DNA from 4 places in the Bacillus sp. DU-106 genome. Region 2 is predicted to be linked to each of the others. Evidence: riboswitches for the same ligand, from Rfam matches in the RefSeq annotation. Region 2 holds a riboswitch; each other region holds the start of a gene.
What was found. Region 2 has a riboswitch for thiamine pyrophosphate ahead of thiM (hydroxyethylthiazole kinase). Riboswitches for the same ligand answer to the same signal wherever they lie in the genome.
Positions count from the first base shown of each region.

Region 1: another riboswitch for thiamine pyrophosphate. It lies ahead of tenA (thiaminase II); the one in region 2 lies ahead of thiM (hydroxyethylthiazole kinase).
Region 3: another riboswitch for thiamine pyrophosphate. It lies ahead of tenA (thiaminase II); the one in region 2 lies ahead of thiM (hydroxyethylthiazole kinase).
Region 4: another riboswitch for thiamine pyrophosphate. It lies ahead of thiC (phosphomethylpyrimidine synthase ThiC); the one in region 2 lies ahead of thiM (hydroxyethylthiazole kinase).

Region 1 is NZ_CP026607.1:2,472,308-2,475,566, reverse strand. Features, by position in the region: gene C3Y97_RS12610 (DUF3937 domain-containing protein) at 453-716, opposite strand; gene tenA (thiaminase II) at 1,114-1,803, opposite strand; TPP riboswitch at 1,931-2,036, opposite strand; gene C3Y97_RS12595 (D-alanine--D-alanine ligase) at 2,110-3,024, opposite strand; gene pdxR (MocR-like pyridoxine biosynthesis transcription factor PdxR) at 3,029-3,259, opposite strand, start outside.
Region 2 is NZ_CP026607.1:413,050-416,308, forward strand. Features, by position in the region: gene topB (DNA topoisomerase III) at 1-1,673, opposite strand, end outside; TPP riboswitch at 1,883-1,995, shown strand; gene thiM (hydroxyethylthiazole kinase) at 2,068-2,877, shown strand; gene thiE (thiamine phosphate synthase) at 2,893-3,259, shown strand, end outside.
Region 3 is NZ_CP026607.1:738,452-741,710, reverse strand. Features, by position in the region: gene C3Y97_RS03855 (ABC transporter permease) at 1-325, opposite strand, end outside; gene C3Y97_RS03850 (ABC transporter ATP-binding protein) at 325-1,074, opposite strand; gene tenA (thiaminase II) at 1,043-1,738, opposite strand; TPP riboswitch at 1,824-1,927, opposite strand; TPP riboswitch at 1,988-2,099, opposite strand; gene C3Y97_RS03840 (SH3 domain-containing protein) at 2,369-3,259, shown strand, end outside.
Region 4 is NZ_CP026607.1:5,128,392-5,131,650, forward strand. Features, by position in the region: gene thiC (phosphomethylpyrimidine synthase ThiC) at 1-1,082, opposite strand, end outside; TPP riboswitch at 1,197-1,312, opposite strand; partial or broken gene C3Y97_RS28515 (L-lactate permease) at 1,384-1,455, opposite strand; gene C3Y97_RS26295 (transposase) at 1,501-1,770, shown strand; gene C3Y97_RS26300 (hypothetical protein) at 2,252-2,554, opposite strand; gene C3Y97_RS26305 (IS110 family transposase) at 2,969-3,259, shown strand, end outside.

The sequences.
Region 1 (3,259 bases), 2.1 Mb from region 2:
ACACCAACAAAGTATGACTTATCACTAGATGATGCACCTTGTTCATATACCTATTTTTACTATGGGCTCATTTTTATAAAGTGAAACTTTAATCAGTGGGGTTTTGTTCATCCCCTACCTAACTTCTTTGCTTCCGCTGAATTTTGAGGTGGGGGGCTTACTGCCCGGCAAATAGCGGGATAAATAAAAATTTAAAAATATGAATTCTAGCGTCATATCTTCATACTTACTAAGTTCAATTAATTTCTCAATAATTATGATGCCATGTCCTATATATTTCCGTCTGCTGCTTAGATTTTTCTGTACTGTAAATGGCTTTCGCTATAACACCTCCAAGTGACCGGTTTCTATGACGGATATGAAATTCCAACAAAAAAAGCCCTAATTAGGGCTTTTCATTCTATTTCTCCAGCAAAACTCTCTATGAAATTGCTAATTGAAAAAAGACACACTTAGATTGATGCGTCTTTTTGTGATGCCTCTTTTGTGAAATCATATAAAGCAATTGCGCCTAAAAGAACAAGTATACCTTGAGGAACATCTAGCAAAATAGTTTTCCAAATTTCTGGAATTACCCATTTAATATCTGCTGCTGTTTCAAGATATGTTTGGAAATAGCTGATTGTAAAATTAATTATCCCTAAAAATACAAACAACGATAAACCAAATCGAATTAATTTCTTATTTGTAAACATATAACACCTCTCAAAATTCATTGGATATTCCTGCTTTTGCTTCTTTATATTTCTATATCTTTATATCTAATTTTAACACATAAAGAACTCAAAAAAATACGATATGCATATTTGCATATCGTATTAACAACACTCCATGATAATTTAGGAATTCCTGCGAAGAAAAAACAACTCCGTTACAGCTAATAGCTCGGGTTTCTTTTCTTATTTAACTTCATACCACCAACATTTACGTTCTTTAATTGTAAAATAAATGTGACAGAAGTTTATCCAGTTAATGCGTAGACAAGTAAATGAGCTAAATTATCGATATTCTATTTCGCCATATCCGTAGCACTAATAACTTTACGCAAATTTGACAAGAAAAAATATATAGATAGGTATGATCCAGACCTATCTATAACATTACTTCTATTCTTTATCCAATTACGTCTTTTACGTCTGTATCCACTGGCCACTTTTCTAATGTATAAGCCATTTCCCAAAATGAATATTCATATTGACTGCTAATAATAAAATGCTGTTTCATACGTTTGCGGTCTGCCTCTGTTACTTTTTCAGCGATAGTATCTAAACGTGTAATTTGTTCTTCAACTAGCGTACGGAACCAATCAGATCCATAAGCAGAAATCCATTCGTTATAAATTGGCTCTTCCGGCTGGCACTCTTTTAAGCGTTCGCCAATTTCATAATACAACCAATAGCAAGGTAAAATTGCTGCAATGGTATCTCCTAAATGCCCTTCATACGCAGCACGATACATATGTGAAGTATACGCATATGCAGTTGGCGCAGGAATAAAATTATCTTTTTCTTCTTTCGTTATCCCTAGTTTTTTAGCAAAATTCTCATGTAAAGATAACTCGGCCTCATATGTATTTTGAGCATGATGTGCCATACGAGCTGTCGTCTCTAATTCAAGAGCTTTTGCAGCTCCTAAAGTTTGTACTCTAGCAAAATGACTCAAATAATATGAATCTTGAAGCACATAATAGCGAAAACTAGCTAAATCTAATGTTCCTTCACCAAGTTTTTTTACAAAAGGATGGTTAAAACTCGCTTCCCAAATTGAATCTACTTCTTTACGTAATGATTGTGAAAAAGTCATTTAAATCCCTCCAATAATGTATAAAATATAAGTATTTATCCACAATTATTAAAGCTGTAAAATAAAAAAACTTTCTTTACAGGCGTAAAGAAAGTGAAATTGACAGTATTTATTTACTCATTAAATAGCAACGTCTTTCCCACTTCCCTACGCTGGCATTAACCAGATCAGGTACTAAGAGTCTCAAAATCACATTTGATCTCAGCCTATAAAAGGCCCCCCTAGTGGATAAATATTTTGTTTTTATAATGTATTCATCATAGCATACTTCGTGAAACTGTCAAAAAAATTCGTTATATAATCTCCTTAAAACCCTTCTTCTTTTCTAACTTTTAATGATGTTTCAATAATCATATCTAATAGTTTGCTATAACTAATTCCCGCTGCTTCTGCACTTTTGGGCAATAGGCTTGATTGTGTCATCCCTGGTAATGTATTAATTTCCATTACATATGGAATTCCGTCCTTCACCATCATATCAACTCTTGCATAAACACTACATTTTAATGCTTTATAACAAGTCAGTGAAGCTTTATTTACACGTTCCTTAATTTCTGCTGGAAGTTCGATAACTTCCTCAACGGTACTAGTATCATCATATTTTGCATTGTAATCAAAGAACTCGGCTGCATGTCGAATTGAAACTATAGGTAACTGTTTTCCATCCAGAATAGAACATGTAATTTCATCACCTTTTATATACTTCTCAATTACTACTTCAGAATCCCATTCGAATACAGTTTCTAGCATTGAGATCAATTCATTTTTATTGTAAACGATTTTCACCCCGACACTCGATCCGCCAGAGTTTGGTTTTACCACTAATGGAAATCCTAACTTATCTAACTCATCAAGATTTAGATCCTCCATTTTTGTAAGTTCAATCCAATCTGGTGTTTCTACACCTTCATAACGTAAAATCTTTTTCGAAATATTTTTATCCATACATATACTGCTAGATAACATATTACTTCCGCTATAAGGAATCCCTAAACTCTCCAGTGTTCCTTGAACTGTCCCATCTTCTCCGTATTTTCCGTGTAATGCGAGCAATGCAAAGTCAATGTCTTTCGCTTTTTCAATTAAATCCATTTTTTCGTTTAATGTAATTGGAACTATTTCATACTTATTTTTATCTAAATGAGCAATCATTTCATTCCCCGTCATAATTGAAACTTGTTTTTCAGACGATACCCCGCCCATAATAACACCGATTTTCATTTTCTCAACTCCAAATTTCATTTTTTAATGTATCACCAATTATTTTAATTCCACGAACTATTTCTTCTTCTTTCAAGCGCGAAAACCCTAATCGGAAAGTGTTTGCTCCTTCTCCATCAGAGTAAAAAACATCTCCAGGTGAAAACGTAACGCCTTTCTCATAACACTTTTGTAAAAGTGTGCGGGCATTCATATGCTCTTCTAGCTCTATAAATAAATGAAGTCCACCATCTCC
Region 2 (3,259 bases):
GATTTTAATTCTTCTGGTACTAAATCAAGTAACTGGCGACCTTTTGAAGTAATGTGAATATCTTTACCGCGTTTTTCAATTAAGAATGAATTGAATAGCTTGTCGATAATGTCTGCACGTGTCGCTACAGTACCTAATCCACCAGTCGATTTTAACGTATCAGCAAGTTGTTTATTTTGCGTATCCATATATTTTGTAGGATTCTCCATTGCTGAAAGTAAAGTCGCTTCGTTAAATCGTGCAGGTGCTTTTGTTTGACCTGATGTTTGCATAATTAACTTTACAGCTAATGTATCGCCTTTCTCAATGTGAGGTAGAAGTTGCTCTTTTACGTCATCAGTTACATCATCATCTTCAAAGCGATTTTCATATACTTCTTTCCAACCGGCATGTAGAATTGTTTTTCCGCGCGCAATGAACGTTTCATTGCCAACCTTTGTGCGTAACGTTAGTTGCTCATATTCGAATGCCGGGAATAACACAGCTAAGAAACGTTTTACAACTAAATCATAAATTTTGCGTTCTTTATCTGTGAATGCTGAGAAGTTAACGTATCCTTCTGTTGGAATAATCGCATGATGATCGCTTACTTTACTATCATCAACAAATGATTTGTTAGGTTTGATAGGCTTTTGTAATACTTTATGTGCGAAGGGACGGTATTCTCCAACACCACATGCTTTTAGACGTTCTGGAAGTGTTCCAACGATATCAGATGAAATGTAGCGTGAATCTGTACGAGGGTACGTTAGTACTTTATGCTGTTCATACAATTTTTGCATAATATTTAATGTTTCTTTAGCAGAGTAACCGAACTTTTTATTCGCATCACGTTGCAATTCAGTTAAATCGTAAAGACCAGGAGAGAATGACTTCTTCTGTTTCTTATCAATTTCCAAAACAGTAGCATTTTGTTTATCTAAACGTTTTACAATACCATCGATTTTTTCTTTATTAAAACTACGGCTATTGCCATTTGCATCTTGCCAAGTAAGTTTGAGCTTCTCCATTGTTTGAGCTTCGATGCCGTAGTAAGTTTGTGCTTTGAAGTTCTTTATTTCATCCTCACGACTAGCAATCATAGCAACAGTAGGGGTTTGTACACGGCCGCAATTTAACTGGGCATTAAAGCGAGTCGTTAAAGCACGAGTTGCATTAAGACCGATATACCAGTCAGCTTCTGAACGCGCAACTGCTGAAGCGTATAAATTGTCATAGGCTTTACCTGGTTTTAAATTTGCAAAACCATCTTTAATTGCTTTATCGGTTACAGAAGAAATCCATAAACGTTTGATTGGTTTATTTAGCTTAACTTTATCGATAATCCAGCGTGCGACTAATTCCCCTTCACGTCCAGCGTCTGTTGCTACAATAATTTCATTTACATCTTTTCTAAGTAGCTGACTTTTTACAGCATTAAATTGTTTACCAGTTTGTTTAATAACCGTTAATTTCAAACGCTCAGGTAGCATCGGTAAATCTTCTAAATTCCACTTTTTATATTTCACATCATAACTTTCTGGATCTGCTAATGTAACGAGATGACCTAAAGCCCAAGTTACAATATATTTACTACCTTCAAGATAGCCGTTTCCTTTTTTATCACACTTCAGTACACGAGCAATATCTCGTGCAACGGAAGGTTTTTCAGCGATTACAACGCTTTTTGACATATTAAAAACATCCTTTCAAATTTCCATAAGTTAAATATAGCATACATCTTCTTGAGATTCAGTTTCGCTCCATATTTCAGCTGTTTTTAATGGAGTTAACAAAATCCCAACTGATTAAAGTTTCACTTTATCAGTTGCCTCTATATCAAATAGAAAAGTAAAGAACTTGTTATTTTACTAGAATAAGAGTAGACTTTGAAGTAGATGAATAAGAAACACATGGGAGTTTGTGGATACAAACTGAGAGTATGGCTACTAGTCCGTCATTGACCATTTGAACCTGTTGGATAATGCCAGCGTAGGGAGAGTGTAAAAGCACATATTCAGGCACTTTGCGTACGCGCAAAGTGTCTTTTTGTGTATCTCCCATCATTATAGTTAGGAGATGAAAAGGATGAATATGAAAGAAATTAGTAAAGTAGTGGATTTGGTGAGAGAATCTAATCCGCTTGTTCATAATATTACAAATGTTGTTGTAACAAATTTTACTGCTAACGGTTTGTTGGCACTTGGGGCATCGCCTGTAATGGCGTATGCGAAAGAAGAAGTAGCAGAAATGGCTAGCATTGCTGGAGCGTTAGTATTAAATATGGGGACACTTCGTCCTGAAGAAGTAGAAGCGATGTTACTCGCGGGTAAATCAGCAAATGCGAACAATGTGCCAGTACTATTTGATCCAGTTGGTGCAGGAGCAACTTCGTATCGAACAGAAGTTGCGAGACATATTCCGGCTGAAATTGAGTTAGCAATTATCCGCGGAAATGCAGCTGAAATAGCAAATGTTATTAATGAGAAATGGGAAATTAAAGGGGTAGACGCTGGTACTGGAAATGGCAATGTTGTAAGTATTGCAAGGCAGGCAGCAGATGAACTAAATACAGTTGCGGTCATTACTGGAAAAGAAGATGTTGTTACAGATGGAAAGAGAACTATTGTTATTCGAAATGGTCACCCTATTTTAACGAAAGTTACGGGAACAGGTTGTTTACTAACTTCTGTAATAGGAGCATTTGTAGCAGTGGAAAAAGATTATGTAAAAGCAGCAGTAGCAGCATTAACGTTTTATGGTGTAGCTTCGGAACTGGCAGCTGCTAAGACCGTGGAAAAGGGACCTGGTAGTTTCCAAATTGAATTTTTAAATCAGTTAGCGAATACTACTTCTAGTGATATTGAGAAGTATGGAAAGATTGAGGAGTTAGAGTAAGAGGGAGTGAAAGAAATGGCACGCATTGAAATAGATAAAATGTCTAAGCTATTGCAAGTGTATTTTATTATGGGAAGTAATAACTGCACGAGGGATCCTTTAGCTGTATTGAAAGAAGCGTTAGATGGTGGAGTGACAATTTTTCAGTTTCGCGAGAAGGAGGAAGGTTCTTTAATCGGAGAAGATAGAGTGCGCTTTGCAAAAGAATTGCAAACGCTTTGTAAGGAATATAGTGTTCCTTTCATTGTAAATGATGATGTAGAATTAGCCATTGAATTAGATGCAGATGGTGTTCATGTAGGACAAGATGATGAAGGAATTACATCTGTTCGTGAAAAAATGGGAGATAAAATTATCGGCGTATCTGCTCATACAATTGAAG
Region 3 (3,259 bases), 330 kb from region 2:
GCGGAGCAAGCGCAGTAATTGGAATCGTTTGTGAAGCAACTAATAATGGATAAAATGCTCTTTCCATCCATGTACTCGCATTCATTAACATCGCTAGCCCTACACCTAATACGATAGAGATAACAACACCTATTAAAACGACGTATAACGTTGCAGGTAAATGAACTGTAAATAATATGTCTTTTAGTTTCCATATCTTCATTACAATCGCAGACGGTGACGGTAAAATGTACATCTCATCTACAATTCTTGCTCCTATTTCCCACACAGCTAGTAAAATACTAGAAAGTGTAATAGCAGGAACTAATTCTTTCAATCGGTTCATCACACAAGTACCTGCCTTTGTAACATACTAAGAAGCTCATCTTTCAGCGCTAATACTTCCGGTTTATATAAATCTTTTCGTGTTCTGTTATGATCAAGCGGTACAGTCCGCTCAGTCAAAGTCGTTATCGGCTGCTGTTCCACTACTAAAACTCTGTTTGAAAGAAATAACGCTTCTTCAACATCATGAGTAATGAATAAAATTGTTTTTTCCCACTCTTGCCATTGTTCAAACAACCATTCTTGCAAAGAGGTCTTCGTTAAAGCATCCAACGCACTAAATGGTTCATCTAACAGCAATATCTCCCCGCCTGTTAATAAAGTTCGAATAAAAGATACACGTTGTCTCATCCCACCAGATAAATCTTTCGGATATTTTTGCTCATACCCTTGCAAACCAAATTTATGTAACAGTTCCTTTGCCTTTACTTCTGCTTCTTTCTTCTGTACACCTTGGCACTCTAGCGGCAGGGCAGCATTCTCAATAATTGTTCTCCACGGCAAAAGCATATCTTTTTGCGGCATATATCCTACAGGATGGTTCTTTGTTTCTGTCAATTCTATCTGTCCAGTACTTACCTTTTCTAGACCTGTAATAAGGCGAAATAAAGTACTTTTTCCACATCCACTCGGTCCGATAATACTGACAAACTCTTTCTCATATATAGAAGCATTTAATTCATGGATGATTGGTTTCTCATCGTAATGAAAAGAAACATTATGAAACTGTAGTATGTTCTTGCTCCTCAAATCCCCACATCTCCTTACGATAGGACATATCCCAGAATAAATATTCAAATCGACTGGAATATAAGAAGATCTCCTCTAATCTTTCTAGTTCTTTCTCAGACTTTCCAACTGCCATTTCATTTAATAAATCTATTAACCAAATACAAAGATTACCGTATTCTTCCGAACTATATCCTTGAATCCACTCACCAAAAAACTCATGATCTCTTGCTCCAGGAATATCATTTAAACGCTTTCCAATTTCCCAATAGCTCCACATACATGGAAGAAGCGCTGCTATTAATTCCGCAAGTGTGCCATTTTGAGATACAGACATCATGTAATTTGTATAAGCTAAATTTTTAGCAGATGGTTTCGCAGACTCTATCTCCTCTATAGAAATTCCAAGTCTTTTTGCATATTGTTTATGGATTGTCATTTCGCCATTTAATATACCATCAATTTGTTCAGCGAACTTTCCCATTACTTGTGGATTCGTTGCTTTTACAACACCAATCGCATATAACTTTGCATAATCTAGCAGATATAAATAATCTTGAATAATATAATACTGGAATTTATCTTTTTCTAACGTGCCATCTCCCATACCCACTACAAACGGATGATTATGACTCATCTCCCAAACCGGTTGCACAGTTTCTAATAATCTATCGCAAAATTTCATTTCTCTATCCCCTTTCAATATATGTATCTAAATAAAAAACCACTTCTATATATAAGAAGTGGTTACAGCAAATAAAGTTATACATTTATTCGATGTTCCACTTCCCTTCGCTAGTATTACCTAGATCAGGTGTTGTAAGGGTTAAGGATTATTCCTCTCTCAGCAAGTCAAGCACCCCTAGTGGTTTCAATATGAAATTTTCAAATAAAAAAGCCCCGTTTCTATACGCAAAGAAACGGGGACTCATTGTTAGTGTCCGAATTGCTTCCCTACGCTAGCATAATCTAGATCAGGTAATAAAAAGGATCAAAGGCTTACGGCCTACTCTCAGCTGGCAACACCAGCTCTCCTAGCAAACTATAAAATTATCACTGTCAGTATAACACCCTAATAAGACATCATCAACTTTTTTAATTTTCTTAATTATCAACATAATATCAAAATTATACAATACATACATTCTATTTTAGAAAATAAAACCCCAATTAATTGTATAAAAAGGAATCATTATCCTCAAAAAATTTATTTTTATATTGATTTCATATTACATTTATGTGAATACCCCCACTATATTATATCTTTATACTATAATAAAATTACAACTATACAACTAGAGGAGGTCTCTATTCCATGAATATGAAAGCTACTGCTTTAACAGCAACTACTGTAGCGATTGCTTCTTTACTTCCTTCTATGGGTGAAACAAATGTACAAAAAGCAAACGCTGAACAATTATCTAATATTAAAACTGGGTATGTCAAAGTCGATCAAGTAGCATTACATACAGAAGATAACGTAAAAAGCACATCAATTGATACAATTCGCTTTAATACAAAAGTGAACATCATTGAAACAACTAATGGTTGGTATAAAGTATCTGTTCATAATAAAGTAGGTTATGTACAAAAAGATGCTATTTTACTAAAAAACAAACTTCAATCTAATGATCAATACATCGTTAATGCTAATGCATTAAACGTTCGCTCTGAACCTAATTTAGAATCTTCCATTTTAGATGTATTACCAAATGGTAAGTTTATTACCGTTCAAGAAGATCAAGGCGAATGGTATAAAATATCACATAATGGCCAAACAGGTTACGTACAAAAAGCATTCATCTCTAATGGTTCACAACCCTTAGTAAAAGGAATCACCGTTCAAAATAATACAAAATATACTGTTGCAACACCTAATCTAAATGTACGTAGCACCGCTAGTACAAGTAGCGCTCTACTCGGTTCATTACAAAACGGTACTCAAGTACAAGTAGTAGAAACTGTAGGTACTTGGTATAAAATTCGTTTTGGCACAGGATACGGATATGTAGCAAAACACTATGTAGTACAAAATCAACCACAAGCTAAAACAGATCAGCCTTCATCAATTCCAGCTGCTTTCAAATTCCCCGCTCAAGGAAGAATTAGCTCAACCTTTGATATACGCTGGGAACAAATGCATTATGGTATAGATATTGCCGCTCCAGGAAACGTCTCTATCCAAGCTGCTGCTGCAGGTAAAGTT
Region 4 (3,259 bases), 700 kb from region 2:
TCGTCATTTGCATCTGCAATCGATCCTGGACGTAATCCATCTCCAAGAGAGAACGAAACATCGTACTGCTTCATAATTTCACAAATCTCTTCAAAATGAGTATATAGGAAGTTTTCTTTATGATGGAATAAACACCACTGCGCCATAATCGAACCACCACGCGAAACGATACCTGTCGTACGCTTTGCAGTAATTGGAATGTAACGAAGCAATACACCAGCGTGAATCGTAAAGTAATCAACGCCTTGCTCCGCTTGCTCAATTAACGTATCACGGTACACTTCCCATGTTAAATCTTCTGCAATTCCATTTACCTTTTCAAGCGCTTGATAAATCGGCACAGTTCCAACTGGTACAGGCCCATTACGAATAATCCACTCACGCGTCGTATGAATGTTTTTACCTGTAGATAAATCCATAATCGTATCTGCACCCCAGCGCGTTGCCCACGTCATCTTCTCTACTTCTTCTGCAATAGAAGAAGATACAGCAGAGTTTCCGATATTTGCATTTACCTTCACGTGGAAATTACGCCCGATAATCATCGGTTCTGCTTCTGGATGATTAATATTCGCTGGTAAAATAGCGCGGCCTTCTGCGATTTCCTTACGAACAAACTCCGGCTCTACTCCTTCACGAATTGCAACGTATTCCATCTCAGACGTAATAATGCCATTACGCGCATAATGCATTTGCGTAACATTTGCACCTTGCTTCGCTCTAAGCGGCTGGCGATCCATTTGCGGGAAAACAGGTGTATGTTTCGAAGCCACTTTCACACCATCATCCTCTGGTTTCACCTCGCGCCCTTCATATGCCTCTACATCCCCGCGCTCCATGATCCAAGAATGACGCGGCGTTGGAATTCCCTTTTCCAGCTCCACTTTATACGCCGGATCCGTATAAGGACCGCTCGTATCATACACACGGACTGGAGGATTTGGGATGCCGTTCGTTTCGCTTTGTTCAATCTCACGCATCGGCACTTTCATGCCTACGCGTGGTCCATCCACATATACTTTCTTACTCCCTGGTAAACTCGATTTCAATTCAATTTGCTCAGCTGAAACAGACTGTTTCATAACCTTTGTTGCCTCCCCTGTTCGTGACAAGGACGAGATATGGCCAGCGCATGCCAAAATAAAAAGAGCCAGGTCCATAAAAAAATAAGGACCTGGCTCATAAAAGACATCATTATGTAAAGCCGTTAACTTCCCTACGCTGGTACGAGCCAGATCAGGTCCAAAGGGTTAAGAAGATCACGCGCTTCTCTCTCAGCCTACGCATACGTTAGGCACCCCTAGTTTATCACTGATTTAATTTTCAATACCTTCCCATCATACACGATAATCTGAAAAATGCAAAGGTTATTTCTTTTTCTCTTTATGGAATCATCCACGTTAAATAATATGCTTGAACATACGTTATAATACCAACAATAATTACGAAGAACACCCTATTGTAAAAATAGTTTATGATTTAAAATGGGAGTTTAAAAACATCTTCACCACAAAGAGTGTTGAGAATCTCAACCATTGTATTAAGAAAATTAAGAATACTAATATACAAGAGTTTAAGAGCTTTACGAATGGATTAGCCCGGGATATTGAAGCTGTCAGAAATGCGGTAACTTATGAGAATAATAATGGTCTTGCCGAAGGGAGCATAAACAAGTTAAAGCTTATTAAAAGAATCATGTATGGTCGATGCAAATTCTCCACATTGCGGACAAAGATTCTACTTTTGGAGAGAATGAGACTTTTCAACTAACTCCAGGAAGAACCATTTTTTACTTGCCAAATACATTCATCAGTCCCGTTTGCCAAAGAGCCTTTGTCTCTGCTGTATTTCGCTACAACTGCTACTGTTACCTGCCATACAACCTGCAATAGAGATAGGTAACAATTTACTATACAAGGAACAAAATTGACCTGCTCCTCCATTTAGTGATTTAACTATCTTTATTATTCAGAGCTAAAACTCAAAGAAAAATCTCTTACATTTATTGTAACGTAATCCCCTTAATATGTTAATTATTTTTTTGTGGTCTTGTTAGTTAAAGGGGTACTTAGTACAAAAAATAACCGTAGATAGTAGCACGAACACTGTTCTTGTTATAATTTTTTTTCAGAACGTCTATAATCCTCTTTTAAAAAATATATGTAAATATAATAAAAAACGAATGATTAATAGAAATATTCTACACCACTCGTTTTTTATCGGACTTCTTTTTACTGTACTTTTATTTTCTTTATGAGTTATTAGAAAAATAATTGTCTATATAAGTCTTTATTTTTTCAAAATTCTTTTCCATAAATAAGATTGCTGGTACTTCAATTATTGGAAGATTATTTTCATTATCAAAAGCTGGACACGGTTTGGGAACTACCAAATAGTCAACTGAGTTTTTATCCCTAATATAATTAATTGAAACATCATAATAATTAGAAAAATATTCCTTCAAATCATCCTGATTCCTTAAAAATGGTAGAGAAAATATTGAACCATAATTTATACCAGCGTCGACAATTAATACAAAGCATATTTTTTTCATGATACACCCTCCTCGTATAATAAGTTTTAAGTTAATAACTGTTCCTTGAAAATTAAATAGTTTTTATCTTCAAGAGCTACATCAAAAAAATGATGTATGGGTAAAATTTAGTCTTGGATACTGGGGGATTTCCCCAGATAATGGAAGTGTGGAAATGGATCCATCGGGAATATGCTTACTCCTCCTGTAGTTCGACCACGTTAAAAGACTGTGACCCAGACCAAAATGCACTGCATACGCACAAGCTGTATCGGTTTCCTTCACTTACCTCTCATAATGGTGGGAGGGGCAGCTTAGATGAAGGCAATCATTGAATACTCATACGCGAGGTTGTGGCTATGTTTTTGACTCTAGGGAGATCCCACAGTATCCAAGCTCATTCCAAATACTATTCAAAGAAAGGAGGTCCTTTCTTTGAGATTATTCGTAGCTATTGATGTAAGCTTTGAAAAACTTGATGTATGTTTTCTTGACAGTCATGACACTGTTTTGAAAGAAATTTGTCTTTCAAACGATGTGAATGGTGCCAATGCCATTAAGGAGGATGTTCTCCATTTTCATCAGTTGTACAACTATAAAAAAATTGTCATTGGTATGGAATCTACTTCCGTCTATAGTTTCCGTCCTTCCATGTTCCTAACGGAAGATAAGGATTTGAGGGCTTTAGACGTGGAAGTGGTCGTACAAAATCCAAAAGCCATCCAT